2 regions of the Anaerotignum propionicum DSM 1682 genome follow, and region 2 is predicted to be linked to the other one. Evidence: predicted binding sites of a transcription regulator. Region 2 holds the regulator's gene; the other holds the start of a gene.
The links. Region 2 encodes NrdR, which represses ribonucleotide reductase genes. Its sites were predicted from a motif close to CACAANATNTTGTG; they were not measured.
Positions count from the first base shown of each region.

Region 1: the regulator NrdR is predicted to act here: its motif matches at 11,195-11,208, upstream of CPRO_RS06055 (ribonucleoside triphosphate reductase).

Region 1 is NZ_CP014223.1:1,268,625-1,284,438, forward strand. Features, by position in the region: gene CPRO_RS06010 (ATP-binding protein) at 1-589, shown strand, start outside; gene CPRO_RS06015 (diguanylate cyclase domain-containing protein) at 561-1,484, shown strand; gene CPRO_RS06020 (pyridoxamine 5'-phosphate oxidase family protein) at 1,726-2,127, shown strand; gene CPRO_RS06025 (four-helix bundle copper-binding protein) at 2,332-2,679, shown strand; gene CPRO_RS06030 (helix-turn-helix transcriptional regulator) at 2,895-3,245, opposite strand; gene CPRO_RS06035 (FAD-binding protein) at 3,649-4,695, shown strand; gene CPRO_RS06040 (DUF2238 domain-containing protein) at 5,220-5,771, opposite strand; gene CPRO_RS06045 (HAD-IIA family hydrolase) at 6,180-6,956, shown strand; gene CPRO_RS06050 (PhoH family protein) at 6,994-8,358, shown strand; gene CPRO_RS06055 (ribonucleoside triphosphate reductase) at 8,727-11,123, opposite strand; gene CPRO_RS06060 (anaerobic ribonucleoside-triphosphate reductase activating protein) at 11,244-11,936, opposite strand; gene CPRO_RS06065 (DegV family protein) at 12,296-13,189, opposite strand; gene CPRO_RS06070 (CarD family transcriptional regulator) at 13,673-14,140, shown strand; gene CPRO_RS06075 (PIN/TRAM domain-containing protein) at 14,210-15,289, shown strand; gene ispD (2-C-methyl-D-erythritol 4-phosphate cytidylyltransferase) at 15,376-15,814, shown strand, end outside.
Region 2 is NZ_CP014223.1:344,226-360,039, forward strand. Features, by position in the region: gene nrdG (anaerobic ribonucleoside-triphosphate reductase activating protein) at 1-188, opposite strand, end outside; gene CPRO_RS01565 (anaerobic ribonucleoside triphosphate reductase) at 190-2,541, opposite strand; gene CPRO_RS01570 (YlmC/YmxH family sporulation protein) at 2,776-3,042, shown strand; gene nrdR (transcriptional regulator NrdR) at 3,116-3,580, shown strand; gene CPRO_RS01580 (hypothetical protein) at 3,680-3,952, shown strand; gene CPRO_RS14770 (hypothetical protein) at 4,088-4,312, shown strand; gene CPRO_RS01585 (hypothetical protein) at 4,637-5,218, shown strand; gene addA (helicase-exonuclease AddAB subunit AddA) at 5,238-8,909, shown strand; gene CPRO_RS01595 (DMT family transporter) at 8,924-9,868, shown strand; gene CPRO_RS14775 (hypothetical protein) at 10,082-10,234, opposite strand; gene CPRO_RS01600 (hypothetical protein) at 10,257-10,625, opposite strand; gene CPRO_RS01605 (TetR/AcrR family transcriptional regulator) at 10,622-11,257, opposite strand; gene CPRO_RS01610 (M23 family metallopeptidase) at 11,649-12,668, opposite strand; gene CPRO_RS01620 (hypothetical protein) at 13,417-15,450, shown strand; gene tsaE (tRNA (adenosine(37)-N6)-threonylcarbamoyltransferase complex ATPase subunit type 1 TsaE) at 15,467-15,814, shown strand, end outside.

The DNA of each region.
Region 1 (15,814 bases), 920 kb from region 2:
CCGTGGTGACGAAAAAATATATATTAGTATAGTGCAGGCTTTTGCAAGGGAAACTTCTCTTTCGGCAATTGAATATGCCTACGCCAACAAAGATATTTCACGTTATGTAATAGAAGTACATGGCGTAAAAAGTGCGGCAGAAAGCATCGGTGCAACTGCACTATCAAACTTAGCGGGGAAATTGGAGATGGCGGGAAAACAAAATGATAGGTTGTATGTGGAAAATCATCACGCTATGTTTTTAACCCAGTATAAAACCTTAATATTCCAGTTACAACAGGCAGTAGAGTTGTATAAACAGTCCTCCTTGTTACAAAAGAAAAAGGAGGTAACAACAGAAAAAGCGAAAACGATGATTACTTCTTTTCTAGAAGTTTGCGAAAATATGTCAATTAATGATGCAGATATTTTGGCACAAGAATGGAATGCCTGTCACTACTCTCAGGAAAAAGTAATGGAGCTGGTTGAGGAGGCCATTACTTACATTGCTGATTTTGAATTTGAAGAAGCCATAGAGCGATTAAAGTTAGCATATGCCCAAATAGAAAGAGAGGAAAATAATGGAGAAGAAGAAAATTTTGGTTGTTGATGATGTTGTTACAAACTTAAAATATGTTGCCAAAACTTTAGAACAATCTTATGATGTTGTCTGTACAAAATCGGGGAAAAAAGCAATTGAGTATTTGCAAGAAAAAACGGTGGATTTAATTCTCTTGGATATTATGATGCCGGAGATGGATGGATTTGAGGTATTAGACATCCTAAAAGATAATCCAAAAACTGCTGCTATTCCTATTATTTTGCTTACAGCTGAGCAAGATAAGGAACTGGAGTTAAAAGGGCTTTCTGTTGGCGCTCAGGATTTTATTTCTAAACCCTTTGTTCCCGAAATAATGATGGCTCGAATAGAGCGCATTTTAGAACTTTTTACTTTAAGAAAGTATTTGGAGCTGGAGCTAAAATCAAAAGAAGAACAGGTGAGATATATGGAGAATATCTCCAGTACTGACGAGCTGACGGGGCTTTGGAAACGAGGATATTTACGTCAACAAGTCAATTTCTACCTTGAAAGGGAGAAAGGAGGATGTCTGTTCATTCTTGATATCGATAATTTCAAGCAAATCAATGATTCTTTCGGACATATTGCCGGGGATACTGTATTAATCAATTTTGCTAAAAAGTTACAGGAATGCCTATGTAGTGATGAGAAAGCGGCCAGGCTTGGAGGGGATGAGTTTGTTATATTTAAAGAGGGCACCCATTCCTACGAGAAGATTCATCACAGAGCAACTGCGATTATGCAACAGCTCCGTAAGGATGAAACAGAAATTAATCCTGACGGAAGGTTTTCTGTTTCCATGGGAATTGCGTTTGCAAGAGAAAATGAGGTGAATTTTGAGATGCTTTATAGTTGTGCGGATAAGGCACTTTATTATATTAAACAGAATGGTAAAAACTCCTATCATATTTTTGATATCTTCTAAAATGAATTTAAAATATAAATATCTATTGAGAAGTGCCGAAAAAAATAAATAAAAAAGATTAATAGTGAGAAAATAAGGTTTGATATGAAAAATCTCCTTTACTATGTTTTCAAAACCTGAAGTTTTATCTATATAAATAATTTCTGAAAAATAACATTCCAATTTATGGTGAAAATAATGTGTATAACTATTCACAAATCGTTAAAAATAGAGTAAAAGATATCATAATTTGGAGGTAGCTATGAAAGAGACTATTGATTTTTTAAACAAAAATAAGTTCGGTAATCTGGCAACTTGTGACGGAAACAAACCTGATACTCGCCCTTTTGAAGTGGCTCATATAACAGATCAGGGACTTTTATTCTATGTGTCATCTGATACAGATTTGAGCAAACAATTAAAGGCAAATCCCCAAATTTGCTTTTGCGCAACCAATGATAAATATGACTATGTAAAAGTTACAGGTGAAATTACCTTTAGCAACAACCAAGAAGATAAAGAGAATGTGCTTAAAAATAGTCATTTTGCAAAAAAAGTATTTGATACCATTGGCTTGGACAAAATGGAAGTGTTTAAGCTGAATCATGGTGAGTCCATGTTGCATCATCATATGAATGATAATGTGACGAAAGAAAGCTTTTAACGAATTAGCAGAAATGCTTTAATATAATAATAGGAAATCTAAAAAACATCTATTCTTTCAGTAGTTTTAAACGGATAGATGTTTTTTTGTTATTCCGATTAATGATTAATATTTAGTCAAAAGCATTAGGAATTCTTTAAAATTATGAATAGAATTGCCTTAATTTCAAATGATAAAAAAGAAAAACAATTAGGAGGTTTTAGAATGGGAATGGTTACGAAAGCAACAGATAAATTTCAGCTTTGCATTGATGCCTGTGTGAAATGTACTCAGGCTTGCTATGAATGCTTTGACGCATGTTTAAAAGAGACAGATGTAACCAAAAGGAAGAAATGCCTTTTTATTTTGATGGAATGCGCTAAGATGTGTGAAACATCAGTTGCTTTGATGTCAATGAATGGACATCAGGCATATGAATATTGTGAGTTATGCGGAAAAATTTGTGCAAAGTGTGCTCAGGAGTGTGGCGTTATGGAAGATGAGCATTGCAAAAAATGTGCAGCAATTTGCAAAGATTGTGCGGACGAATGTATTAAGGTATCGTCAACTTAATGCTTGCAATTGACAACTCCCTATGATGTGGGGGAAGTTCTGAAACAACCAATGTATAATAACAATAAAAAATAACTATTTTAGGCGCAGATATGGCGCATGTAAAAATTGGACGACTCAATAGACTGAATCCATGGTTCACATAGATTCAGTCTATTTTTCTGACTATTGTTCGTTGGAGATTTTGATTTACGAGCTTGTAAAAGAAAGAGAGCTCATTTGACTGTCTTTAGTAAATCTTCCGCGGAAATGTCATATAAGTTTGCCAAGGCCAATAGATTTGAAGTGCTGGGGTCAGAAGTGCCGTTTTCCCATTTTGATACAGCTTGCCGACTGACGCCCACGCTTTCTGCTACAAATTCTTGGGTCATTTTACAGCGAGTACGGTTTTCTTTCAATGCTTCCCCTAGGGATTTAGTTACTCTGTCTTTTTCTTTTCGCACCCCATCGGAACGGATATATTTTTTTAGGGCCTTTATGATAAGTACAATCAAATAAATGATAATTGCCCCAATAGCCAGATAAATGAAAATGCCCCCAAGTAAAAGTGATATGCTAATATTCATTTTTGTGCCTCCTTTCTGAGAAAAAGCTTAACAGATAATCTGTGTTGCTTAAACCAACTATAGCGCAATTATCGGTTGCGTATGTAATAAAGTCGATGTTCAGTAGTTTTTTACCTCTTAAATTTTAAGAGGACTTTAAAAATTTTTTTTCATTTTACCACAGTGAAGACACTAGCACAACCAAGAGAAACAATAATTAAAGACTGAAGTTTTTTCATAAATTTCATCATTAGGACTATCAGTAGGTAATGTAAAAAATTGGGTTATTATGGAATGCGTAGTCTTACCAGTTGAATTTACAGTTGGAAACTTGTATAATTTAAAGAATATGGATTTATCTAAATTACAATTTAAAATAGTTTCGATTATATACCAATGATATATGAACACAAAGGAGGAAACTATGAAAAGTGAGTGCTATGATATTTTGATAATTGGTGGGGGGCCGGCAGGTGCAACATTAGCAAGGCTTTTGCCTAAAAAATATCGTGTGATTTTAATAGATAAAAAGGAGAAAGATAGTGGATTTCAAAAACCCTGCGGTGGACTTCTTTCAGAGGATGCACAGCGTTCTTTGGCTCAATTAAATATTACAATGCCTAAGGATATATTGGCTGACCCTCAAATATTTTCTGTTAAAACCATAGATGTAGAGTCGGGTTTGATACGTCATTATCAAAGAACCTATATAAATTTGGATCGGCACAAGTTTGATATGTGGCTGTTAAGCTTGATACCTGACAATGTGGAAAAGACAAATGGAATTGTTCGCAATTTTTCTATAAATGAAAAGGGATATACAGTAGAGCTTTTTGATGGCCGCGTTTTTCATACCCGATATCTTGTTGGTGCAGATGGTGCCAATTCCATAGTTCGTAAGACTTTATATCCTAATAAGACTATGCCAAGTTATGTGGCAATACAGCAAAGCTTTCGTGAACAGCACAAAACGCCTTTTTACTCCTGCATTTTTGATAAAAAAACAAGTGATTGCTGTTCGTGGTCTATCTCTAAAGATGATGTACTTATATTTGGCGGTGCTTTTGCCCCTCAAAATTGTCGCAACGACTTTGAGAAGCAGAAACAACGACTGGGGAAATACGGTTTCCGTTTTGGAAAGCCCATTAAAACGGAGGCTTGTATTGTTTTGCGCCCGAAATCCTATTTTGATATTTGCACGGGAAAAAACAGAGCTTTTTTGATTGGGGAGGCGGCCGGATTTATTAGCCCCAGCTCCCTTGAAGGTATCAGCTTTGCCATAGATAGTGCAATACTATTAGCTGAGACGTTTGCCCTTCAAAGTAAAAATAAGGAGAAAAAATATCTTAGAAAAACATTTCATCTCCGTTTAAAAATTTTCAAAAAAATCATCAAATGCCCTTTTATGTATCATCCGATGTTGCGTAAGCTTGTTATGTTAAGTGGTTTTACATCAATAGATGTGAAATGAGCAGTACAAATATGAATGAAACGTTAGGATTTAAAATAATGTGGCTTCTTTCAATGGAATATCCTTTTACTTTACTTGACCAAAGCTAGGCAATTCAATAGTTTCATTTTAAGTAAGAAAGGGAATAGAGAAAGTAAATCCTGAGTCGAAACTGATATGAGGTACTTACAACCCCCCAATTCATTTTATGGAATAATACGTGTTGTGGGTGAAAATTCTTTCAAAGGAGATATGAAGCTTGGATTTAATAGGGAATGCATTACGATTTTTAATTATATCAATAGGCTTTGCAAAATTGTTGATGTTTTTGGGAGGAAAAGTGAATGTTTTTGATAAGATGCAAAGATTCGTGAAAAGCATTTTTCATATCATAAAAGGATAAAATAGTGTTATTTAGAAGCTGATTTGATTATCTTAAATAAAAATGAAACTGTAAGATTAATATAAAAAATATTTAGAGTGGCAAATTTGAAATATGATTCAAAGCAATAAAAATGGTGTCTGATAAATCAGGCACCGCTTTTTTATTGTAAGAGCCAGAAAAATGAGAAGGCCGCTGCAAGCGTAGAACCAATTAAGTTAAACAACATATCCATATCTGTATCCCGAAGTCCTTTTTGTGTTTTCGGTTCGTCTTTTTTTGAAACATCATGGTACATCTCCATGAGTTCGAAGAAAACACCAAGGGTATTGCCGACACAAAATATAAAGATTGCCTGAAATAAGGCAGAGCTTCCGGTAATTATAAAGTTATCCAAGGTACAATAAGTTATCAGTGAGAATGAAAAAGAACCAAATGCATGAAGATATCGATCGAAGGTTCTGGATTTAGTATAGCCTCCTAAATAGTGACCCAAAAAACAAGCACCCAAAATGGTGAGCATGGCCAAGAGCAATATATAGCCTGGAATTTCTATACGAAAAACCCAAATTGCCACAAAAAATATTGTGTAAAATATATAAGTTGATAATGCTTCCTTTGCAAAAGGTGTATCACCCCTTGCGAAAAGCTTTATTACTGAAAAAATACAAAGAGCAGTTACAATGGAATAAGTAATTATAATCCATAAGGGCATACTGTTCACTTCCGTTCAGGTTTTTTAGTCTGCTATTTAATATTATTATTTTTTGTAAAAATATACTTGAATTTGTGGGTTTTGTAAAATATTTGCTAATGATGAGGTAAGTGCGGCGATGTATCGTAAAGGGAAGGATTTCACTGCTGCTTTCAAGTTGGCACTGAGCCATTTGGTATTAACATAGAAGGAAGTTTTCTTGTGCTTCATTAAAAGAATTTTTCCCATATGACGTAATAAGTGATTCTAGATTTACATTCCTAGGGGGATAAGGCGATGAACTTTGTGAGGATTTTAAATATATGAGGATGTTTTACGAATTACTAACCCCAATTTGCTTTAGAATTAACAGTTATATTTTAAAATAAAACTGTACCAATAAACCTATTTTGAGGAAGGAGTTTTGATTTGGATAAAATAAAAGAGAAAAAGGGATTTATATGTGATATGGATGGTGTGATTTACCATGGCAACAACTTGCTAGCCGGTACAAAAGAATTTGTCCATTGGCTTTACCGTGAAAACAAAGAATTTTTATTTTTGACGAATTCTAGCAATCGTACGCCCAAGGAACTGCAACAGAAATTACAGATGTTGGGATTAGAGGTGGATGAAAAGCATTTCTATACCAGTGCCCTTGCCACTGCCAAGTTTTTAAGCAAGCAAATGCCTAATTGCAGTGCTTATGTGATTGGTGATCCGGGTCTCTACCATGCTCTTTATGATGCAGGCATTACCATTAGTAATACAAATCCTGATTATGTGGTTGTGGGTGAAACCAAAAGTTATAATTATGAAAGTATTTGCCTTGCAGTAAAGTTTGTGCTAAACGGCGCAAAGCTAATTGGTACAAATTCGGATTTAACAGGGCCGTCGGAAAGTGGAATCATACCGGCATGCCGAGCCTTGGTTGCCCCAATTGAAGCGGCAACAGGAAAGAATGCCTATTTCGTAGGAAAGCCAAATCCCCTGATGATGCGTACGGGAATACAAATGCTTGGGGTACATTCTAAAGATGCCGTTATGATAGGAGATAGGATGGATACAGACATTATTGCGGGGATTGAAAGTGGTTTGGATACGGTTCTTGTTTTAAGTGGTGTTACCTCTGAAGAGACGATAGACTTATACCCCTATAGACCACGACTTGTTATAGATGGAATCGGGGATTTGGTTAGGGAATAACATAGAATATTAAAAATTCTGTTAAAGGGGAGAATATATGAAAAAAACCTATGTTTTGGATACGAATGTATTGATACAGTCGCCGGCTTCACTGCTATGCTTTGAGGAAAACAATTTGGTTCTGCCTATTGTATGTTTAGAGGAGTTGGATAAGCTTAAAACAGAGGATGGAGAATGCGGTTCAAATGCGAGGTCTTGTATCCGTTTTTTAGAAAAATTGAGACAAGAGGGTAACCTTCTTGAAGGTATTTTGCTTTCTAATGGAGGATGTCTTCGCATAGAGCCTAATTTTGTTAATATAGAGCTTCCGCCGGATTTTTCAAATAATAAAAATGACAATCGAATATTACAGGTTTGCAGAGGACTTTGCGAAAATGGCGAGTCCGTTATTTTAGTTACAAAGGATATTTTGGTTAGACTGAAAGCCCAGATGCTGGGAATAGAAGCCCAGGATTTTGCAAATGAACAAGCACCATCCTTAGAAGGGCAATATACCGGTCGAAATGAATGTTTTGTATCAGATGAAGCAATGGCTTCCTTTAAGAAAAAAGGAATTTGTTTAGAAGATGCCTATACATATATAGCCAATGAAAAGAAATCTCTAACCCCCATTATAAATGAATTTTACACACTGCGCTCGGAAATAAATGAACAAAAAACATTGTTAGCTCGCTTTGACGGTAACAAATTTATTTCTTTGAATTATTCAAAACTACAGCCCTTTGGAGTGAAACCAAAGAATTTAGGGCAATATTTTTTACAGGAAGCTTTAATGGAAACTGCCAAAAAAGCACCCCTTGTCATTATAAAAGGGACAGCAGGAACAGCAAAAACATTTTATTCTCTTGCCGTGGGATTAGCTAAAACCTTGCAGGAGAATGATAGAGAATACAGAAGAATCTTGGTTACACGACCGAATGTACAATTTGACGAAGATATTGGTTTTTTACCCGGTACGGAACAAGAAAAAATTGCGCCATTTTTACGACCAATTCTTGACAATCTGGAAGTATTGCTGCGAAGAAACAAAGGTGAAAAATCTCTGGATGACCTTGCAATAAAATCTAAAATTCATGAGATTTTTGAAAATACCATTTGTGCAGAGGCGATGAATTTTATCCGTGGTAGAACCTTGACACATACATATTTAATCATTGATGAGGCACAAAATTTAACACCGAAGCAGGCCAAAGGGTTGATTACCCGTGTAGGGGAGGGAACGAAGGTGATTTTACTTGGAGACCCTCAGCAAATAGACCATCCATTATTGGATGAGAGAACCAATGGTCTAAGTTATGCCAGCGAGAAAATGAAAGGTAGTCCTCTTTGCTATCAGATTACAATGAGGGCTGATGAATGTGAACGGTCAAAATTAGCTTTTGATGCTGCAAACAGAATGTAATTAACAATTTGAAAGTTAGATTGGTTTAAATAGGTTTTATCTTAAATAAAGATGAAACCTATTTTTTTTGTGAAATGTCCTTTGCGTGTTATAAGGATGAGAGGAGAAGAGACGAAAGATGGTAGCAGAAGAATTAGACTTTAATGCAGTGAGGGGAGTGGTAGATATCTTAAGGAAGACGAAAAAGATCTGTCAAAGAAATAGGGAGGGTCACGATCATTTTCTAAGGATATCACCATAAAGGGTTTTGGCGAAGAAATAAAAAACAATGCCATGACATTGGATCGTCACGGCATTATATGTATTCTTTTATTTCAATTCTTAAGAATGATAATTTTAGATGCTATCATTATGGGATGTTTTATAAATTACACCAGTGCTGTTTGTGTTTCTATATAATTTCTTATATTAGATGGGTTCACATATAGGGTGAATTCTAATCCATTTTGCACAACCATCGCAGGTACGCTTCTAATTCCGTACTGCTCCACAAGTTCGCTATTTTCTTCTGCCTGTATCAGCTCATAAGTTATATTTGCTTGAGACAAAAAGGATTTTACCATGTTGCAATTTACGCAAGTGCTGGTGGTGAAAAGCATAATCCTATTTTCCGTTTCTGGATTTTGCTTTTTCTTTATGGGAAAGCTGTCAAGTTTGAGGTTCTCTTGTTTGAAAGTATGTTTTACAAAATGTTTTTTGTCTAAATCATATAGTTTTCTATCCTTAAACTCTTGGGTTTTTCCTTCATTCCAGTTTTGCACCGGACGATAATAACCTGTTATGCGGCTGTATACCTCTGTTGTGCCTCCACATTTATCGCAAACATACTTTTCTCCATTAATATATCCATGATTTTTACAAATGGAATAGGTAGGAGAAAGGGTGTAATAGGGCAGGGTATAATTTTCAGCTATTTTTCGCACCAACGTTGCAGCGGCTTTCCATCCCGGTAGCTTTTCACCTAAGAAAGCGTGGAAAACAGTGCCTGAGGTATAAAGTGTTTGCAAATCATCCTGGGATTCCAATGCTTCAAAAATATCATCGGTAAAGCCCACAGGAAGATGGGAGGAATTTGTATAATAAGGTGTCTCACCAGCTTTAGCTGCAGTAATGATATCCGGATAACGCTTTACATCATGCTTTGCCAAACGGAAGGTTGTACTTTCAGCAGGAGTGGCTTCCAAATTGTATAAGTCTCCATATTTCTCCTGATAGTCGGAAAGACGTTCTCTCATATAATTCAGAACCTCCTTGGCAAAGGCATGGGCTTCAGGATGGGAGATATCTTTTTTTATCCAGTTTGCATTGAGGGTCGCTTCGTTCATTCCGATTAGGCCAATGGTGGAAAAATGATTGCCAAATCCCCCCAAATAACGCTTTGTATAAGGATACAAACCTTCTTCTAGCAGTTTCGTTACAACATTACGCTTGATTTTAAGGCTTCTTGCCGCAATATCCATCTTCTTATCAAGGCGGGCATAAAAATCCTTTTCATCCTTGGCTAGATAGGCAATGCGGGGCAGGTTAATGGTTACAACACCAATAGAACCTGTGCTTTCTCCGCTACCGAAAAATCCTCCTGATTTTTTTCGAAGCTCCCGTAAATCCAAACGTAAACGGCAACACATGCTTCGCACATCACTGGGTTCCAATTCGCTGTTAATATAATTTGAGAAATAGGGGGTGCCATATTTGGCTGCCATTTCAAATAACAGACGATTATTTTCTGTGTCACTCCAGTCAAAATCTCTGGTGATGGAATATGTGGGGATAGGATATTGGAATCCCCGTCCGTTTGCATCTCCTTCTATCATGATTTCGATGAAGGCCTTATTTACCATATCCATTTCTTTTTTACAGTCTTTATATTTGAAATCCATTTCCTTACCGCCTACGATTGCAGGCAGCTCAGCAAGGTCATTGGGAACGACCCAATCCAAGGTAATGTTGGAGAAAGGAGCCTGTGTTCCCCAACGTGATGGGGTATTTACCCCATAGATAAAGCTCTCAATACATTTTTTTACTGCATCATAGGAAAGGTTGTCTGCTTTTACAAATGGAGCCAAATAGGTATCGAAGGAAGAGAACGCCTGAGCACCTGCCCATTCGTTCTGCATGATACCCAAAAAATTCACCATTTGATTGCAAAGGGTTGCTAAATGGCTGGCAGGTGAGGAGGTAATCTTTCCGGGAATTCCCCCTAGGCCCTCTTGAATGAGCTGTTTTAAGCTCCACCCTGCACAATACCCTGTAAGCATGGACAAATCATGGAGGTGGATATCTGCATCGCGGTGGGCTTGGGCAATTTCTGTGTCATAAATTTCGCTTAACCAATAGTTTGCAGTAATGGCTCCGGAGTTGCTCAAAATCAACCCCCCTACGGAATATGTAACAGTGGAATTTTCCTTTACTCGCCAGTCCGTTACATTTAGGTAGCTGTCCACGGTTTCTTTAAAATCTAAAATAGTAGATTTCATATTCCGCATTTTTTCGTGCTGCTTTCTATATAAAATAAAAGCCTTAGCCACATCAGCGTATCCACTTTTAATCAAAATATTTTCAACGCTATCTTGGATATCTTCTACAGAGATAAAACCGTTTTGGATTTTAGGTTCGAAATCGGCTGTGACTTTTAAAGATAAAAAATCAATGGTTTGTGGATGATATTGCTTATTTTGTGATTCAAAAGCCTTGGTGATTGCCTTACTGATTTTGATTAAATCAAACTCAGCAAACTGACCGTCTCTTTTAATTACTCTATACATCTCTCTTAACCTCGATTCCTTTTTTATTTTTATCATTGTAGCACAGATGGCTTATACATACAATCATAAAATACAATATGTAGTATTAATTTTAGATAGAACCACAACTTATGGAATGAATTATATCCCCCGCAGTTCGGCTGAAGGTAGAAAAGGAAGAATGCTTTGAAGGAGATTCCGTAATTCTTTTTCAGAATAACCACTGAGATCCTTTGCCAACACATCATCTGAATGCACAAAGCTTTGAATATAATATTTTTCAGAGCCCTGTATCCATTGGGCCAGTGCCAGCATATCTTCTGCTGTATGTAATTCACGTACCACGGTGGTTCTAAACTCATAAGGTACCACATCTGCCATTAAGATGGACACACTTTCTTTGATTGGCCCAAGATCAAAGTTTTTGATTCCAATGGTTTGGCTGTACTTATCTTGGGCATTTTTTATATCCATCGCAACATAGTCCACAAGTTTGCTTGAGATAAGCTGTTGCAATCTTTCTGGAAAGCTGCCATTGCTATCCAACTTGATTGAAAAGCCAAGGGATTTTATTTCATAAAAAAAGGGTTCTAAATCTTTTTGCAGCAGGGGTTCTCCTCCGGTGATGCAAACACCATCCAAAAGTCCTTTCCTTTTTTTCAAAAAAGAAAACAGTTCCTCTTCAGAAATGATATCTCCGGAAAAAGGAAGGTGTATAATAGAGGCATTATGGCAAAATGGGCACCTAAGATTACACCCGACGGTAAAAATAGTGCAGCAAGTTTTATCGGGATAGTCGAGTAAAGAAAGCTTTTGAAGTCCACCAATTTGCATTAAAATTCCCCCTGTAGTAAAATCATTCCCATTCAAAATTGACTAATATGTTGTTAAAAATTTCATTTGCACTTCACCTATTGTATCAAATGAAAAGAAAAAAACAATCGCTCTACGGGATTATTTTGTATTGATTACCGCAAGATGCGACATAAGTCTTTACAGAAAATTGAGAACTTATGGGCTCTTCCTTTTTATTTTATCGAATTGCGCAGGGTGAAAATATCTTTTTTCTACTTGTAAAACAAACCTTATAAAGTCAAAATTTCTCTTAGAAATACCTGCCCAATGTAATTTATATTGCTTCCTCAAACAAAAAAACGGCAGTCACAAAGCTGTGATTGCCGCTGTAAACAAAATTATAAGTGGTAAGCTTCATATTTTTTTGCGAAGCAAAAACCTGTTGTTCCCGGACCGGTATGAGAAGCTACTGTGGCACCGATTTGGAAAGGAGAGATGAATTCCATTTCGGGAAAAGCCTTTTTCAATGCTTCTTCAAATTCAGGAACTTCATCCCAAACATTGGTTGTTCCAATGTGAGCAATATAATCCTTTGGATTTTCACCAGTTGATTTAAAGTGATTGATTGAAATTTCAACTAGCTTTGCCAGACCCTTTTTCCTACTTCTGACAGCTCCACCAACACTGATTTCTCCACCTTTGAGAATAATCAAAGGCTTGATTTTTAAAATGCTTCCCGACAGAGCGGCAATCTTGCCGATTCTTCCTCCAACTTCAAGATGGCTTAAATCACCCACCATAAAATGAATACGGGCATCCACTTTGGCTTTTTCAACGTATTCCATAACCTCTTCAATTGTTTTACCGGCTTTTTTCATTTTAGCCATTTCCATAAGTATCAGTGTTTGAGATCCTGTAATATGCCAGCAATTCACAACGTAAATTTTTGCATTGGGGAACTCTTCCTCCAGCATTAATTTTGCTGTGGTGGCGGACTGTATTGAGCTGCTGAGGGAATGTGTAACAGTTGTACAAATAATATCTTTGCCTTGTTGCAAAGCCGGACGAAAGGCATCAATAAAATCTTGAACAGAGGGCAAAGAGGTTTTGGGGTATCCGTTCTCGTCGATGATAAATCTATAATATTCATCTAAGGATATTTCTTCAATCTCCTTAAAATATTTTTGGTGATCTAGGGATACATAAAAAGGAATCAAAGATATATCGAATTCCTCTCCTCGTTCTTTCCCGATATCACAAGCGCCGTCACTGAAAATTTGATAGTCTGCCATAACGTCCTCCTTCGATGCTGTACTTCAATAAACATTATAATAGCAAAAAAGTTAAGGAATTGCAATATTAAAACGCAGAACGTAGTTTAAATAACTATGTTTTGTGAAATTTGTGAAATTACAAAAAGGGAACGGAAAACTTTTCGTAATTAAGGTTAGTTTTTTCGTTGAAAATTATTCCTCATAATAACATACTTTCTCTACTTAAAATATGAGCATTCTTTTTTAAAAAAGAACAAAAAATGCTATTATTAGGGGATTGTTTTTTGCTACAAGATTCTTATATTTCCTTATTGAATTCTTTTATATTACAAAAAGATTAGTGAGAAAATGGATTTATTAAAATATGACAATAAATTTTAAATAAATTGTCAGGAAAACTTAAAGACTTCCGTCGAAAAATGATTTATGATAATAAAGTCCTATAATTGGCATAAGAATCTCCTTTTTCGGAAAAAATTAGAAAAAAGGAGTGAATTGATTATGTTTCAAGCAGGACAGAAAATTGTATATCCTTTGCATGGGGCAGGATATATTGAGGAAATTGAAGGAACAGAAAATGGAGAATATTATATTATCCGTATACCCACTGGCAACGTAATGATTCGTATTCCAAAAGATGGTGCAGAAAAATCCGGAATTCGCCTGCCGGAGGAAAGGAACATTGTAGAGGAAACGTTGGTTCGGGTAGGAAAAAGCAGGCCAACCTTATCAGATAACTGGAATTTAAGACAGAAGGAGAATTTTTGTCGTTTGAAAACAGGGAAACTGGATCAGGCCGCAGAAGTCATTAAAGCGCTTTATGAACAGGAAAAGAAAAAGAAGCTCTCCTCGGCGGAATGCAGGCTTTTAGGAATGGCTAGACAGATTGTACTCAGTGAAATTATATCTGTTTATGAAATTAATAGCGAAAAAGCAGAAGAATTGCTTGCAAAATGGTTAGAAAATTGATACTATTTCTTTATGGTAAAGTATGGGTATTTTACCCTTTTGCCAAAAATGGGGGAAGGAGGTGGAAGAATGAAAAGACTTGTTGAGATTATTATGAGTTTAATCGTTATGGCGGCGAGCTATGCGCTCTTGCATATTCTATTCATATCTAACTTTTTCCAATGGCATATATCCATGCCTTTTTATGTGCCAATGGGGTTAGCAGTATTCACCGGACTTATATTTTATCTTATCTTATCATCGCCCTTAACGGAAATGATGTTAAAAAGGCTTTCTCAAACAGAAGAAAGATTAACCAAAATGAATGTAAAGGAATTGGCATTGACAATTCTTGGTTGTGTTGTTGGTTTGATCATTGCAAACCTTATCGGCATTGCCTTTAGCGGATTTGGTGCAATCGGAACTTTCATTGTGGTATTGTTAAACTTACTGTTTGGGTTTTTGGGAATTCGTGTGGCAAGAAGAAAGAAGGACGAATTTAATGTAAAAAGCTTACAAAAAATGATTATTCCTGCTTTGGCACCACAAGAGAAAATTTCCGTTTATGGACAACCTAAGATATTAGATACAAGTGTAATTATTGACGGTAGAATTCTGGATTTGCTGCAAACCGGGTTTATTGAGGGCAAAATTATTATTCCAAATTTCGTTCTGGAAGAATTACGGCATATTGCGGACTCTGCCGATGGTTTGAAGAGAAACCGTGGTCGTCGAGGTTTAGATATCTTGAATGAAATTCAAAAGCAGTTGGCAGTACCCGTTGAAATCAAAGAATATTCCACAAAGCAGTCAATGGAGGTTGATTCCATGCTGCTCAAGATGGCGGAAAGTCTGGATGCCTTTGTTGTTACAAACGACTATAACTTAAATAAAGTTGCTGAGTTTCAGGGTGTTCGGGTTCTAAATATCAATGAACTGGCAAATGCCATAAAGCCTGTAGTGCTTCCGGGAGAAGAAATGCAAGTTACGATTATTAAAGCCGGCAAAGAAATGGGACAGGGCATTGCGTATTTGAATGATGGCACCATGATTGTTGTGGATGGCGGTAATAAATTTATTGGTGAAACGAAGAATGTTGTAGTAACCAGCGTGTTGCAAACAGCAGCAGGCCGAATGATTTTTACAAAAATGGTTGCTGCTGCTTCATAAAATGAAGAGAATGAAAGCCCCAAAGCAAACGATCCCTGTCAAAAAGGGTTGCATGGGGCTTTTATTGATAGAGGGAGAGAAGAAGTGTGGAGGGTGAACGTATTTCTGCTGCAATTATTGTTGCTGCGGGGCAGGGCAAGCGCATGGGTGGGAAAACCCGAAAGCAGTTCTTGATGTTGGAAGGAAAAGAAATTTTAGCTCATACGGTAGATCGTTTTGAGGAGTTTTCCAAAATAAAAGAGATTGTTTTGGTAATAGGCAGAGATGATATAGAGAGTGTTAAGGCGATGGTAAGGAAATACGGCTGGAAGAAAATTAGTGCTGTGGTTTGTGGAGGGAAGGAACGACAAGATTCTGTGAAGTGTGGTCTAAAGGCACTTTCCCTAGCCTCAGAAGTCGTTTTAATACATGATGGTGTGCGCCCATTTGTAACAGAAGAAATGATTAACTGTTCCATAGATGCAGCGCAAAATTTTGATGGATGTGTACTTGGTGTACCAGCAAAGGATACCATTAAGATTTGCG
Region 2 (15,814 bases):
AGGGGGTTTTCGGTTAGGGCGGATAAAATTAGATCTGTATCTCCCACATACCCCCCTTGATAATCATGGGTTTCTAGATTATGACAACCGGGACAGCAATGGGGGCAGCCTTGGGTAAAGACCGTCAATCGTATTCCCGGACCATCCACAATAGAGTCGTTTACCACACCGCTTAATCTGATTTCCATATCATGAATCCTTCTTTGTAGTCATTTTTACGTCAGTAACCAAGGAGTGCTTTACTCTATCAGAAACTTCGGCACGTTTTGCATTGTTGAAGCGGTCTAAAGTGCCCACCAAATAACCTGTAATGCGGCGAATACGCTGGAACCCAACAGCGCCTTCCTCTTCTTTTCTGCCGCATTTGGGGCAGGTATCTCCAATGATACCCGTATAACCACAGAGAGGATCACGGTCAATGGGATGATTGATGGAACCATAACCAATATTTTGAGATTTCATGTAACGAATTACCTTTTCAAAGGCATCTGTATTTTTGCTGGGGTCACCATCCAATTCCACATAAGTAATGTGCCCTGCATTGGTAAGATCATGATAAGGTGCTTCCAACTGGATTTTTTTAAAGGCACTGATAGGATAGTAAACAGGAATGTGGAAGCTGTTTGTGTAATATTCTTTATCCGTAATACCCTCGATAGAACCAAATCTCTCCCGATCCATGCGGATAAATCTGCCGGAAAGACCTTCTGCGGGAGTCGCCAGCAGGGAGAAGTTCATGCCTGTTTTTTCTACATATTCATCCAACCGTCTACGCATATGGCTGATGATATCAAGTCCTAAATTCTGCGCAATTTCGCTTTCCCCATGGTGCACGCCTATGAGAGCTTTTAAGGTTTCCGCTAAGCCGATAAACCCTAAGGAGAGGGTTCCATTTTTCAATACCTCACGCACTTCATCATTGGGGTTCAGCTTATCACTGCCAATCCAAACGCCTTCTCCCATAAGGAACGGGTAATTATGTACTTTTTTCTTTGCTTGTATTTCAAATCGTTCCAAAAGCTGAGCGGCAACCAAATCAATTTTAGTGTCCAGTTCTTTAAAAAACCAATCAATATTTTTATTGGCAAGTAAAGCAATGCGAGGCAGGTTGATGCTGGTGAAGCTTAAATTACCCCTTCCTGGGGTCACCTCTTGGGTGGGGTCATAAGCGTTGCCCATTACTCTTGTTCTACAGCCCATATAAGAAATTTCTGTTTCGGGATGTCCCTCTTTATAGTATTTCAGGTTAAATGGTGCATCCTGAAAGGAAAAATTAGGGAATAAACGCTTTGCGCTGACACGGCAGGCAAGCTGAAATAAATCATAATTAGGTTCTCCGGGATTGAAGTTAATGCCTTCTTTTACTCGGAAAATTTGAATGGGGAAGATGGCAGTTTCCCCGTTACCAAGACCTGCTTCTGTGACCAACAGCATATTTTTCATTACCATACGTGCCTCAGTAGAGGTATCCATGCCATAATTTACAGAGGAAAACGGCGTCTGGGCACCTGCACGGCTGTGCATGGTATTTAGGTTATGCAACAGGGATTCCATGGCCTGATAGGTGGCTTTATCTGTTTCTTCCGTACCTTTTCGCGCTGCGAATTCTTTAACTTTATGATAGATTTCAGGTGTAATTCCTGCTTTTAGAAGCAATGCTTCTTCTGCGGCATCAAATTGCCCATTTTCATCCAATGTGGGATACAGACCTTTCTCTTCCAACTGGACAAAGGCTTCCGATGCTGCTTTACTCAATTTAGGACCGGCTAAAATTTCCACAAATGATGTAAAGTTAGAGCGGTAACGTTTTTTATAGGTTTTTGCTACGCCAGGAGCAAGACCACGGTCGAAATTGGGAATAGACTGACCGCCATGCTGATCGTTTTGGTTGGACTGAATGGCAATGCATGCCAAGGAAGCATAGCTGGCAATATCGTTGGGCTCTCTCAAAACGCCGTGCCCAGTGGAGAACCCCCCCTCAAACAGCTTCACCAAATCAATTTGACAGCAGGTTGTGGTTAGGGTATAAAAGTCCAAATCATGAATATGGATATCTCCGTTTCTATGAGCTTCGGAATGGGCGGGGTTTAAAACATAGCATTCATAAAAGTGCTTTGCTCCCTCAGAACCATATTTCAGCATAGAACCCATGGCAGTATTTCCGTCAATATTGGCATTCTCTCTTTTGATATCGCTATCATTTGCCTCTTTATAAGTAATATCCTCAAAGGTTTTCATTAACCTATCGTTCATATTGCGCACCCGGGTGCGTTCCGCACGATATAAAATATATGCTTTTGCAGTGAGGGCATAGCCATGTTCAATCAAAATTTTTTCTGCCATATCTTGAATTTGCTCGACGGATGGAGAAGTGATGCCGTTTTGTTCAAAAGTATCTGATACCTCTTGAGCAAGAGCCAAGCAAGTGTTAGAGTCTTTTGTACCTACCGAGGCCTGAAAAGATTTTTCTAAGGCATTGGCAATTTTGTTAATGTCAAAATAGGCAGTTCTGCCATCACGTTTTTTAATGGTCGTTATCATAAGGAATACCCCTTTCAAAATTCTATTGCATTTATTCATATTCCCTGAATTGTTTGAATCCGTTTTTGGATTGCAAAAAACACAATATATAGATTCTATAATAATATTAGTCGTACATATTGTAGACCTTTCTGAAATCACCGTCAAGGGTTTTTTGAGAAATGAATTTTGGTGAATTTCATGAAGTCGGGGCATAAACTGATATTAAACAGGTGAAATGGGGGGAAAAAATACATGAAATGGGAACGTTTTTCGTGTCTGCGGGAAAAAGAGGTCATTAATATTTGTGATGGGAAACGATTGGGATTTGTCTGCGATTTAGAATTTGATGCATATAACGGGAAAATCTGTACATTAATTATTCCTGAGGATGCGGGGAAATGGAATTTTTTCTGTAAGGAGCGGGCATATTTCGTACCTTGGCGGTGCATTAAGCGCATTGGGGATGATATCATTTTGGTAGAGGTGGATGCATGTGAAGTTCTGATTGTTGATGAATGAAGCCTTGACCCCACGGTATTTCTTGCGTATAATTGAAGGAAGTGGCAAGAATCTTGAAAAGGGGGGGACCATTTTGAAATGTCCTTTTTGCAGCTATGCAGATACGAAGGTGATTGATTCAAGAGCGCAGGATGACAATGCCGTCATTCGTCGCCGCCGTCTTTGTGAAAATTGCGGGAAACGCTTTACTACCTACGAAAGAATTGATATGATCCCCATTACTGTGATAAAACGGGATGGCACAAGGGAGATATTTGATAAGACAAAACTAATGGGCGGCATCATGAAATCCTGTAACAAGCGCCCGGTTACGGCAAAACAGATTGAGAATTTGGTTGATGATGTGGAAAACACTTTGATTGGCAGTGGCGAGAGAGAAGTGGACAGCAAGGTGATTGGTGGTATGGTTATGGATCGCCTGAAGGAATTAGATGAAGTGGCCTATGTCCGTTTTGCATCCGTTTATCGTCAATTTAAGGATATTAATACATTTATCGATGAGCTTGAGAAAATGCTTAGTGAAAAGCGTGGAGAGTAAAGTTTCCCATCAATGATTTGTGCAGTTAAGCCCCCTTTGAGTATATGCTCAGAGGGTACTTTTTTGTAATTCTTCTATTTGAATTTTTGGAGGTTTGTTATGACACAAAGAATAAAGGCTTTGTTTGCATGGACTGCTCAGGGAGAAGAATCAGCGAAGCTGATTGGCGTTAGATATTTAGAAGCAGGTCTTGCAGTTACATTTCATGGGGAAGCTCAAAAAGACGAGCTGATTTTCCTTGGAGAAAAGAAGGATATGACCCATGTTTTATATTTTATAGACCATGAAAGGCTGCTTTTGATCAGTCTTGCAGATGAGATGGGCGGCTTTACCGTGGAGGTTTTGGTGGAGGATTTAATACTTCCTTGCTAAAGCTTGTTTCAAATTTCCCGAATTATGAAAGAATAAAAAAGAAAAAAGATTAAATATAGACAGGCAATATTTTACAAAATACCTCATAGGATAAAAATGTAAGCAAAACATATTTACTTAAGGAGGTATTATAGTATGAGTGGATTTGGTTGTGGTTTTGGCGGCGATAGTTCTTGTTTGTGGATCTTAATTTTGTTGTGCTGCTGTGGTAACGGTTTTGGTGGTAGTAGTTGTGGCGGCAGCTGTGGCGGCGGCTGTGGCGGCGAGTCCTCTTGGTTATGGATCCTCATTCTTCTTTTCTGCTGTGGCGGCAATAGTTGTGGCTGTGGAAATCAGATTGGGAACAACTGCGGATGCTAATTTAGTCTGCGAATAAGATCTACAGGAAGTACTGAAACTGAATCAAGATTTTATGATACAGCGGAGTCATTAGCATGAAAATTGGTATTTAGGAAATATATAATTGCTTTTTGAAACGCAAATAGTTGTTGATTCCGCTGTATTCACGAAAAAGGCTTAATGTAGTGAGTCTTTTTCACAAGTATGCGGAGAATATCCGCATCCTTTGGCTTTCCCGATTTTTGGGGAAGCCTTTCTTTATTTGCGAACGAAAAGGAAGGCATCCCGGCCATCAATCCTTTACAATAGAAATATGAAATCGTGTTTTTGAAAGGGGTTATGGCTGTGCTGGAGCGAAATTTAAAAAAAGATGAGCGTTGTAAGAAATTAATTGAAGAGTGTAAATCATATTTTATAGAGCGTGCCTATCAATTGGAAAACCAATTTTATAGTGCTTTTTACGTACAATGTGCAGAGAGTACCGCTGCTGATGGATATGAGGTCTTTTTGGAGACACCTATGGAACATAATTATTTCAGGGCGAACCTTGCCAAATTGGATGAAACGGCGATGATGCGTTTTTATAAGCTTGCCGCCATACATCATACCATTCGTATGGTCAGAAGGCGGAAAAAGGAGATGCTGTGGGAAAATATTAAGGAAGGATTGTTTAAGGTATACGATTTGACAGAGAATGAGAAGGAAATGGTTGACATTCTGCAAAGGTGTGCCTTTCTTTATCAGACAGGCTTTCAAGAGCTGTTCATAAAAACAACGGCAAGATATATTTTCGGACACAAGGTTCTTTCTGCATTTTCGTTCGCTTTTATCGGGAACTTCTGGTATAATTCCTATAGTAGTTTTATGGGCTCGTTTGTTGGATATGTACCCTTTCGTGTGCGTATGGAGCGAGCCATGGGAGAATAATTTTGGAGGATGAAGACCCATGGGGGAAAACAGATGGACGGAGGAGCAATTACAGGCCATTGAAGCAAGGGGTTGTGACTTATTGGTTTCAGCGGCAGCGGGAAGCGGGAAAACCGCAGTTTTGGTTGAACGTATTATCCGACGGATTACCGTGGATCAACCACCGATGGATATTGACCGACTATTGGTAGTAACCTTTACAAAGGCAGCGGCATCGGAGATGAGCCAAAGGATTGGAGGGGCTATAGCAAAAAAGCTGGAGCAAGAGCCCAAAAATCTGCATTTGCAAAATCAGCTTACTTTACTTGCCCGTGCGGATATTAAAACTATCCATGCCTTCTGTCTGCAAACCATCCGTGAGTATTATCATCTTTTAGACATTGACCCCGCGGTCAGAACAGGAGACCCTGGGGAAATCAAATTATTACAGCAGGAAGTGCTGGAGGATTATTTTGAGGAACTTTATGAAAAACAGGATGAAGTTTTTTTTCAGCTGTTAGAAACCTTTGGCGAAGAGACGAAGGATAGCAGGCTAAAGGAGTTACTATTACAGCTTTATAATTTTGCCCAAGGGTACCCTGACCCTGTGAAGCTTCTTTTGGAAATGGCAGAACAATTTCATCTTAAGGATGGGGAAACGGTGGATACCTGTAAGTGGATGCCCATCATTCGGGAAAGCATCAAAGGCGGTGTGGCTTTTGCCAGAGAGCTATTGGAGCGGGCAATGGGTCTTGCGGCTTCAACATCAGGCTTTGAGGCTTATTTGGAATGCATGGAAAAAGAAGCACAAGGGTTAGAGCAATTAGAAGAAGCTTTGCCATTTGGATACGGCAAGTGGCGTATGGCTTTCTTGCAAACGGAATTTCAAAGGCTGCCCGGTTACCGAGGAGAAGAAAAGGAGCTGGCTGAGGATATCAAAAGTTTGCGTAACGAAGCAAAGGACATACGCAGTAAGCTGGGTGAGACCTATTTTTCCTTTAGCGAAGAAATGCAGGTAGAGCTTCTGGGTGCCTTATATCCTGTGGCGAAGGGTTTGGCGGTGCTGGTGGATGGATTCTTACAGCGCTTTTTAGATTCAAAAAAAGAGAAGCTCGTGATCGATTTTCATGATTATGAGCATTTTTGCCTGCAAATTTTAGTGGAAAAAGGTAGCACAGTGGGGCATCTCATTCCTACAGCTGCGGCATTGGAAATACAAAAACGCTATGATGAAATTATGATAGATGAATATCAAGATAGCAATATGGTTCAGGAAATGATACTGGCGGCGGTTTCTGGAGAAAGTGGGGGTAAAAACAACCGTTTTATGGTGGGGGATGTGAAACAAAGCATTTATCGGTTTCGATTGGCTATGCCCCAGCTGTTTAATGAAAAATATCATACATATCCCTTAGAAGAAGGGGGCAAATGCAGAAAGATTATTCTCTCTAAAAACTTTAGAAGCCGAAAAAACATTTTGGATGGGGCTAATTTCTTGTTTCGCCAGCTTATGTCTAAGGATTTTGGTGATGTGGAATATAATGATGAAGCAGCTTTATATGCAGGAGCTGTTTTTCCTGATACACAAATTTCTCATGGAGGAGAGAACGAAGTGATTTTGGTGGAGAGCCAAAGTCTTTTGGAAGAGGAAGGCATGGGGGAATTGGATGAGTTAAACCGACGCCAATTGGAAGCCATGGCAATTGCCGATAAAATTAAAACAATGATGGCAGAGGGATTTTGTGTTGTGGATAAGGAAAGCGGAGCCTATCGTCCTTTAGAGTTCAGAGATATTTCCATATTGCTTAGAAGCATGAAAAACTGGGGAAGCATCCTTGACGATGTTTTCGGACAAGCAGGGCTTCCTTATTATGCAGAAACAGCTGAAGGGTACTATGATGTACCCGAGGTGGATACAGTTTTGAATCTCCTTCGCCTTTTGGATAATCCAAGACAGGATATTCCCCTGATTTCTGTGCTTCATTCCCCGTTATATGGTCTTTCTGGGGATGAATTGATGCAAATGCGCCTGAATGGTGGAAATGGGTTGTTTTTTGACTGCATACAGGGGTATTTGCATCAAGGTGACGATTCTGAATTAAAAGAAAAGCTCCAAGGTTTCATTGGGGATTTAGCAAAATGGCGTGGGCGGGTGAAGGAGTTGACCCTCCATGAGCTTTTGCATTATCTTTATGAAGAAAGTGGCTACTATGATTACGTGGGAATGACAGCGGGAGGCAGTTTGCGTCAGGCCAATCTTCGGTTGCTGTTGGAAAAAGCGGAGCAATTTGAGCAGGGAAGTCACAAGGGGCTATTTTTCTTTATCCGTTATGTGGAGGATATGAAAACGGCGGAAGCGGAATCGGCATCGGCAAAGCTCCAAAGTGAAGGGGAAAACCTGATTCGTGTCATGACCATTCATAAGAGCAAGGGCTTAGAATTCCCTGTTGTTTTTGTGGCGGATTGTGGCAAGCAATTCAATGAAATGGATGTTAGGGCGGCGGTGCTTACCCATCAGGAGTGGGGGTTTGGCATGGATTATAAGGATTTGCAGCGCAGAGCAGTTTACCGTACCCTTTCTAAAACAGCATTGGCAGAGGTCATTCGATTAGAGAACCTAGCGGAGGAACTTCGGGTGCTTTATGTTGCCCTAACCAGAGCCAAGGAGAAGCTCATCTTGACAGGGACGGTGAAGGATTTAGAAAAAGCTGTGAAAAAGTGGGCTGATGGGGCAGAAGGTAAGAAAGACCGCCTTTCTGTATTTCGATTAAGACGAAGCAAAAGCTATTTGGATTGGATGATGCCTGCCTTGTTGCGTCATCCTGATGCAAAATGGCTGCGTGAACAATTTGGTGTTTCCCATGGAGTGAAGGTATTTCTGGAGGAGCCTTCTGTATGGTCTTTTCAACGTAAAACCAGAGGGGATATTCTTTTGCAAATGGAGGAGAAAAAAGCGCAGTCAGAAGAACAGGAGAACTATTTTGCCCTCTGGGATACAGAGACGGATTTTAGTGGCAGTCGAGATGAATTATTTTCTTTGCTTCAGTGGCAATATCCTTATCTTAAGGCAACGTCGCTTCCGTCCAAGCTTTCTATTTCTGAGGTAAAGAGAAGGAACCTGGAGGAGATTACGGGAGAGCCTGTTTTCTCTACTGTAGAGATAAAGCTTCCTCAAGTGTTAGAGAGGGAGGGTGCTCTGACAGCCACGGAGATAGGTACTGCAATGCATGCAGTGATGGAATATGCTGATTTTCATCAAGAATATGATGCAGAAAGATTGGAAAGCTTGTTGGAAGAAATGCTGAAAAAGGGCAGGCTTTCCGAAAAAGAGTTTGGGGCATTAAGAAAGAACGAGTTGCTGGTTTTCTTTACCTCATCTTTGGCGGAGCGCATCAGAAATTGTGATGGGGTAGCGAAGGAGCGGCCCTTTGCCATGCTTATGGCGGCGAAAGAGCTTTTTTGGGGAACAGAATATGCGGATGTCGAGGACATGGTGCTGTTAAACGGTATTATTGACTGTTACTTTATGGAGGGGGATAATCTTATTCTTCTGGACTACAAAAGTGACAGAATTTTTGATGAGGAAGCCTTGCGCAAGCGCTATGAAATTCAATTGCAGCTGTATCGACGGGCATTGGAGCAGGCTTTGGGAAAACGTGTGACTGAGGTTTATATTTATTCCTTTGCCATGGGACGGGGAATTTTGATATAAGAAGGGGTTTCATTATGGCTTATGTATGGGTTTTGATTGCTGGTATTTGCTGGGGTTTAATTGGGCTTTTTACAAAGGCGATTACTCGTTTTGGCTTAATGGAGTTAGAAATTTTATTTATCAAAGGTGTGGTTAGTGTAATATTTTTAACCATAGTTCTTCTGATTCGGGATAAAAAGAGTTTTCGACTGAAAAAGAAAGGGGACATCCTGTACTTTGTTGGCACCGGAATTGTCAGTTTTACTTTTTTCAGCTGGTGTTATATGAAAGCCATTAATCTGACCAGTGTTGGTATTGCGGCAGTGATGTTATATACAGCCCCCACCTTAGTGATGCTGTTGTCCATTGTTTTGTTTCATGAAAAGATGACAAGAAGAAAAGCATTGGTTTTGCTCATGACACTATGTGGCTGTGGGATGATTACAGGGCTTTTCAACGGGAAGCTGATGCTGTCCCCGTTGGGACTTCTAGCAGGCCTTGGCTCTGGAATTGGGTATGCGCTATATAGCATTTTTGGCACCTTTGCATTACGCAGGGGCTATCAATCCTTGACGATTTCCTTTTATACGTTTCTAATGGCCTCTGTATTTATGGGTTTTTGTGTAAATCCCATTCATGTTGTGCAGGAAATTACGGCGGCAGGGCAATGGCCCCTTTCCATTCTGTTTGCAGTGATGACTACAGTGATACCTTATTTATGTTACACAAAAGGGTTGAGTTGTCTACCTGCAAGCAAGGCATCGGTAACGGCAACCATAGAACCGGTGGTGGCGGCAGTTCTGGGAATTTTGGTATTTAAAGAAGGTATAACGGTGGCTAAAATGGGGGGCATTTTACTGGTGGTTGGTGCTGTGGTATTGATGAACACTGGAAAAAAGGGGAATTCCATAGAGCTTGAGGAAATAAATCGGCAGGATGAAGAGAAAGAAAAAGAGGATGAACATTCAATCTTATCATAAGGATACACTTTGATAAGGTGTGGTGTGGAGGGAATATAAGAGGATTGTACCGCAAGAGGGCTATCCTCCATAACAAAAAAAGGATGGATTAGGCAGTCCTTAGTAAAACAGTATTTGGACGAAGTATGGCGTAGCGTAAAAGCTACGCCATTTCTTGTTCGCTTTAGCTTGACAAAACCACCGGCTATGCCGGTGGTAGGAAAGGTTTGTTCTTTAGATGTAAGCATGAATCCTCCTTGGTAGAATAAATGTAGGTTGCATAGGCTTGTGGATTGGCTTCGCGGATATCCCTGCTTGTTTAGCGATGGCATCTGCAATTTTCTTTGTATTACCTGATTTTGAATAATAACGTACTTCAATATTCATAAAAAGCCCTCTTTTCAGCTATTTATTTAACTATCAATGGCGCAAACCTACCAATAATCGACTTTATGACAATGCAGCCAGCAACTACAAGAAGTGCAATTTTGGGGTCACAAAGGATAGGAATTTTCCATTTAAATATTTGTGTTGCTGTTGTAAGTAATGCGATTGTCCCAAAGATGTAGCCCATGATGGTGAGTGGGTGCGCAGATGCATTGCTGATGAATTTGCCGATTGTTGGCATTATCATGCACATTGCAAATCCGATTGTACCCAAAGTAATAACAGCCGATCTCGGCCCATTGATGAATGATATTTGTTTGCCAGATAGTCCTGCATAAGCAATCAGGCAGGTAATCAACCACTCTGCTACCAATACCACAATCCCTTTCATTGTTTATCACTCCTTAAATAGGTTTTATTGAATGTTGTAATATGTTTTTCTAAAAAAGATAATGCTTCTTCATATTTTTCGGGCTGATTGTCGTATTTGGATAACAACAAATACAAAGGGGAATAAAACTGCAAGGCCATTACCATCGGGTCAGCTTCAACATAAATCCCAGTGTTTATTAAATCAGTAAACACGCCTGATATATAATCTAAGCCTTTGTCTATTATCAATTCCCTAAAAAACTTGCTTGCCTCGGAGTTTCTATACTGTTCCATTGTCAACATTCTGCGCAGTTGTGAACCATACTCTGTCTTGAGATAGAATTGGAACATCGTAATGCTGATACCGAATAATTCTTCCCTGACATCGCTTTCTTCCGAGAGAATATTGGCCACGCTTTCAGGGGGGATAAAGGTAGAAACTTCCTCTTGATAACGACGATCAATGTCTTTAAGAAGAGAGTCAAAAATGTCTTTCTTTCCGCTATAATGCCTGTAAAGAGCGCTCTCGCGTATGCCGATTTCTTTTGATATGTCACGGATACCAACCCCATCATAACCTTTTTCAGAAAACAGTTTTAGTGCAACTGTCACAATAACTTCCTTTGTATCACGTGTTTCGTTTTTTGGCATAAGAACCTCCATCAATAAATGAAATGATCAATTGTTCACCATTACTATAGTGAACAACTGATCACTTGTCAAGAAGGGAAGCAAATTATATTTTACGTTGTTATTTTTAAGCATTCCGAGTCTCCCCAAATCCGGCGAAGTTAGCTAATTCTTCGTGGGTAACTATGACATGAAGTCTCAGAAATTTGTTCTTTTATTGGTATAATATTTGCCTTTCAATTGGTAGATACGTTTAACATGCTCTACTTATTAGAACAGGAAACAAAAAACAAGCGTATCGCTCATTGTGAACGATACGCTTGTTTTAGACATTTTACTTGGCAGAAGCCCATAAACAATATAGTTTTCTTATACTGTTTTATGACGGACTACCTTTAGCCATCCTTTTTAATTACTGAAAATCCATGGGATCTTGAAAAATTCCGTTTAAGATTACTTCATAGTGACAGTGAATTCCAGTGGATTGACCTGTGGCACCAGTTGTTGCAATGGTGTCACCTTTTTTGACTACATCTCCAGCAGAAACCAAGTTTTCTGTGTTATGGGCATAGCGTGTTACAAAGCCGTTTCCATGATCAATTAATACATAATTTCCATATTCGCTATGGTATTCAGCCTCAATAACTGTTCCTGCGGCTGTAGCCACGATAGGTAAAATTTTACTGCGGGTGGATAAGTCAAGACCGTAATGCACTCTGCCATCGCTGATGGTAGATAATCCCTCAGGATTAAATCCGGTGGAAATAATTCCCTTTGCTACCGGCATACCGCAAGGAATATCACTATAAGCGGATAGGGTCTCTGTAACATTTGTCGCCACTTTCGTAAAGGATGTTTCTGTCTCATTCAAGCGAGAGTTGATACGATCCAATTGGACAGCCAAGGCTGTAACTTTATTGAAGGAAGTGGTTACAATAGGTGTAAAGTCTTGTGTTCCTACAACTTGGGGTTTTTCCTGAACAAGGCAGCTGGCAACGGCGTTGCGAAGTTGTGTTGAAGCGCTGTCGTTTGTGTTGATGCTATTCAACTGGTCATTCAAGTTATTTTTCACATTTTCCAATTCATTGATTTTTTGCTCAAGCTCTACGGCTTTATTCTGCAATTTTTCAATATTTTGGGTATATTCTGTATTTTCGTTCTCCAATGCCCTTGAGTTTTGGGTGAGCTTACGGTTTGTTCGCTCTACCTGCAACAATTGCTGCTCATAGGTCATGAGCTCATTTTTCGTATTGAAATAGGAGCCTAAGGTAACTGCCGAGCCGCCAACAAACAGGCATGCCACAACACAGAACGCCAAAGCGTGTGTTTTTTTAACATGAAGTGATTTTTCTTTCCCTTTATGGGCAATATGAAGAGATAAAAAGTGATGCTCTGATTGATTATTTAAAGGTAAATTCTCACGGGATTCCATCAAATGTTCCTTTCTATTCAAAAGATATGATAGTATTATAGTGTAAATTTCTGTAATTGTAAATAAAAATTTCATTAAAAGTTCAAAGTTGTTAATAATTAGTTAATAATTGTGGATTTCCTTTCACTATGTAACAAAATATGGTATGATGTGAAAGGTCGACGGGGCAATTTCACAGTGAATATTTTTGTAATAATCCTGATGAAATCAGGTGTTTACAGAAGAATATTTAATTCGGTTTTGATAGGCTTATCCGTTTTCATGAAATAAAGGAAATGCTGTTTTATTCCGTGTGCACATCCAATCATATTTTTCGTTGGACGGTGTCAAAAGATTTGGCAATAGCACTGCTATTGCTGTATTTTTTCTTATCAATAGAAAATGTATGTCTGCATACGATTCATCAGCGCTTTAAACTGAAACGAGGATATCATCCTTAGTGCGGTGGAAGGGAATGGTTTTATGAATTTGGAGCTAAAAAAAGTAATACGTAACACAGAATTGGGACTTTTTTGTCTAAAAGCAGGCAAAGGTGTTATGGTATTCCTTTGGCGACGACTATTTCGAAATAATAAAATTCAAAAAACACAAAAGAAGAAAAATAAAATCGAGAAAATTAAGAATCAGAGCCAGGGGAATTTTACTGTTGCAAATAAAGATATTTGCAAGCGGGGAAAAATAGGCTTTAGGGCGTGCAGAATCATAAAGGATCGATATTTTTAACAAAAATTTCAAGGAGGCTATTACATTGGATGATCAGAGAAAGGAAGAGCAGGAGTACGAAAGTATTGCTGTGGATAAAGATGTGAATCAAGTGGAAAACAATGTGGATGAACAGGGCAAGACTGTAGAGAACATGGGGACAGATGGAGGATTTTCAGAGGAATTTGCGGAAAATGTGAGCAATTCTGTGGAAACACCAGAGGATTCTGTGAATAACTCTGTGGATACGGATAGAGAAGTTGTGCAGAACTTTGTGGAAAAGGGAGCAGACAAAGATGACACTGTGGAAGAAACTGTGGATAATGTGGATAACACGGCGTTGGATGTGGAAAATCAAGCAAATTTCAGAAAAAAAGACAATGGTGTTTGGTGGAAGGTCATTTTAGGCGTTCTTGCCTTTGTAGGGGTAATTGGTTACTGTTGGTTTGCAACAGGAGGTGGCCTTTGGAAAACTGCAGATTTAGCAATTGCGTACTTAAAGGATAATGGTTTATATGTTTATGATCTAAAAAATGATCCTTATATGGTGAATGATAGTGTAACCAAAGGTGGTGTCAGCAATTATTATTACTCAGCTTGGGGTGCAAATGTTTCTGAGGATAATGGTGACATTTACTATATGGCAGGGGTGAATGCGGATAGTATCGGGGATTTATATTATAAAGACATCGAAAATAAAAATGCCAAGCCCATTCTGATTGGGGAAAAGGTGTATCATTTTATTAGAAGCGCTGATGGCAATGAATGTGCATATCTTGTAAAAAACGGCGATAAAATGGATTTGTATGTTTTTGCCAATGGACAGAGCCAAAAGATAGACGATGATATCTTACTTCAAAACGGTGCATATGAATTAAGCGATGACGGTTCCTATCTATTGTACAAAAAGAATATTGGCGAGAAGATAGCTCTTTTCTCTCGCATCATTGGAGAGAAGGAATCTGTAAAATTGGCTGATTCCTCTGTTTTGAGTTTTATATCAAAGAAAACAAATATTGCTTATTATTTAGGACAGAAAGAAGATTCATATCAGCTTTTTCAGTTTTCTCCGGGAAAACAGCCCCAGCTGATTGCAGAGCAGGTTACTTACGCAGAGTTGATGCCTAACAATCAGGATGTTTTGTACTGCGCGATGAGAACGGAAGATGCTTCCTTTAGTCAGTTGATTGAAGATGACATTACAGATCTTTCATCCTATGATGAAAAGCGTCAGGCTCAAATTAAAGAGATTAGAGAAAAGATGAATGGCAAAGAAGGTATGGATCCTATTTTTCAGGATTGCTATTTGCTAAATGCCGGGGGTAATAAAATCAAATTGGGTGAAACTGTGATTTCTGCTGTATCCCTTCAGGGTAAGGGCAGTTATGTGGGTGGTTTCTATATGCAAGCACCGGAGCCTGTGAAGCTTTCAAAGGTCACCTCCTTTGATGAAGCAATGTACACCTATTATGCAGCATTGATGTATGGACAAAGAGAAGTATTTATTGCAGATAAAACAGGCAAGAATTATCTTTTGCAAGACAAAAAAGCAGTGCCTAATACAATTCAGGTTTCTCCTGATGGGAAAACTGCCGCTTATTTTGTGCAGGATGAAAACACAGGTGGTAATGTGTTGATGGTGGAAGCCCTTGATGGCAAGAGTGCGCCTGTTCAGGTTCAAAAATCAGTTGAACAAATGACCTTTTTGGGTGACAGTAACACATTGGTGTATTATTATAATTATAACGGTGGCATGGGCAGTTTAGGCATGTATAAAGATGGAACTCCACAAGACATAGAGAAAAATGCTGTTGGAGTATATTTCCCTGAAGACAAGGGAGAGGTATACTATATGGCAAATACCGATACCAAAACAGGCAACAGTGCCTTGATGAAGTTTGACGGAAAGGGAAAAACAGAAATTGATCGAGATGTTTTTGTGTTCCAATATAAAGAAAACGGTAAATTTGCTTACTTGAAAAACTATGATATTACAACAGGGATAGGTGATTTGTACTATTATAATGGGAAAACTTCTCGTATGGTAGATTCAGGTGTGACAGCAATTTATATTTACTGAGAATGAGGTAGGATTTATGAAGAAACAATGGGAGACCTTTTCTTCCGAAGAAACTGAGGCGATTGGTGAGAAAATGGGGCAGGCTGCTAAGCCTGCCCAGGTATATTCTTTGGATGGGGATTTGGGTGTAGGGAAAACTGTCTTTACAAAGGGATTTGCCAGAGGACTTGGGATAACAGAGCATGTTACAAGCCCGACTTTTACAATTATTAATGAATACTTGGGTAGAATTCCCCTATACCATTTTGACGTGTACCGTATTTCCTCTGAGGAGGAAATGGATGATATCGGTTATGAGGATTATTTTTATGGTCATGGGGTTTCTTTGGTGGAATGGGCTACGCTGATTCCTAACTTAATACCC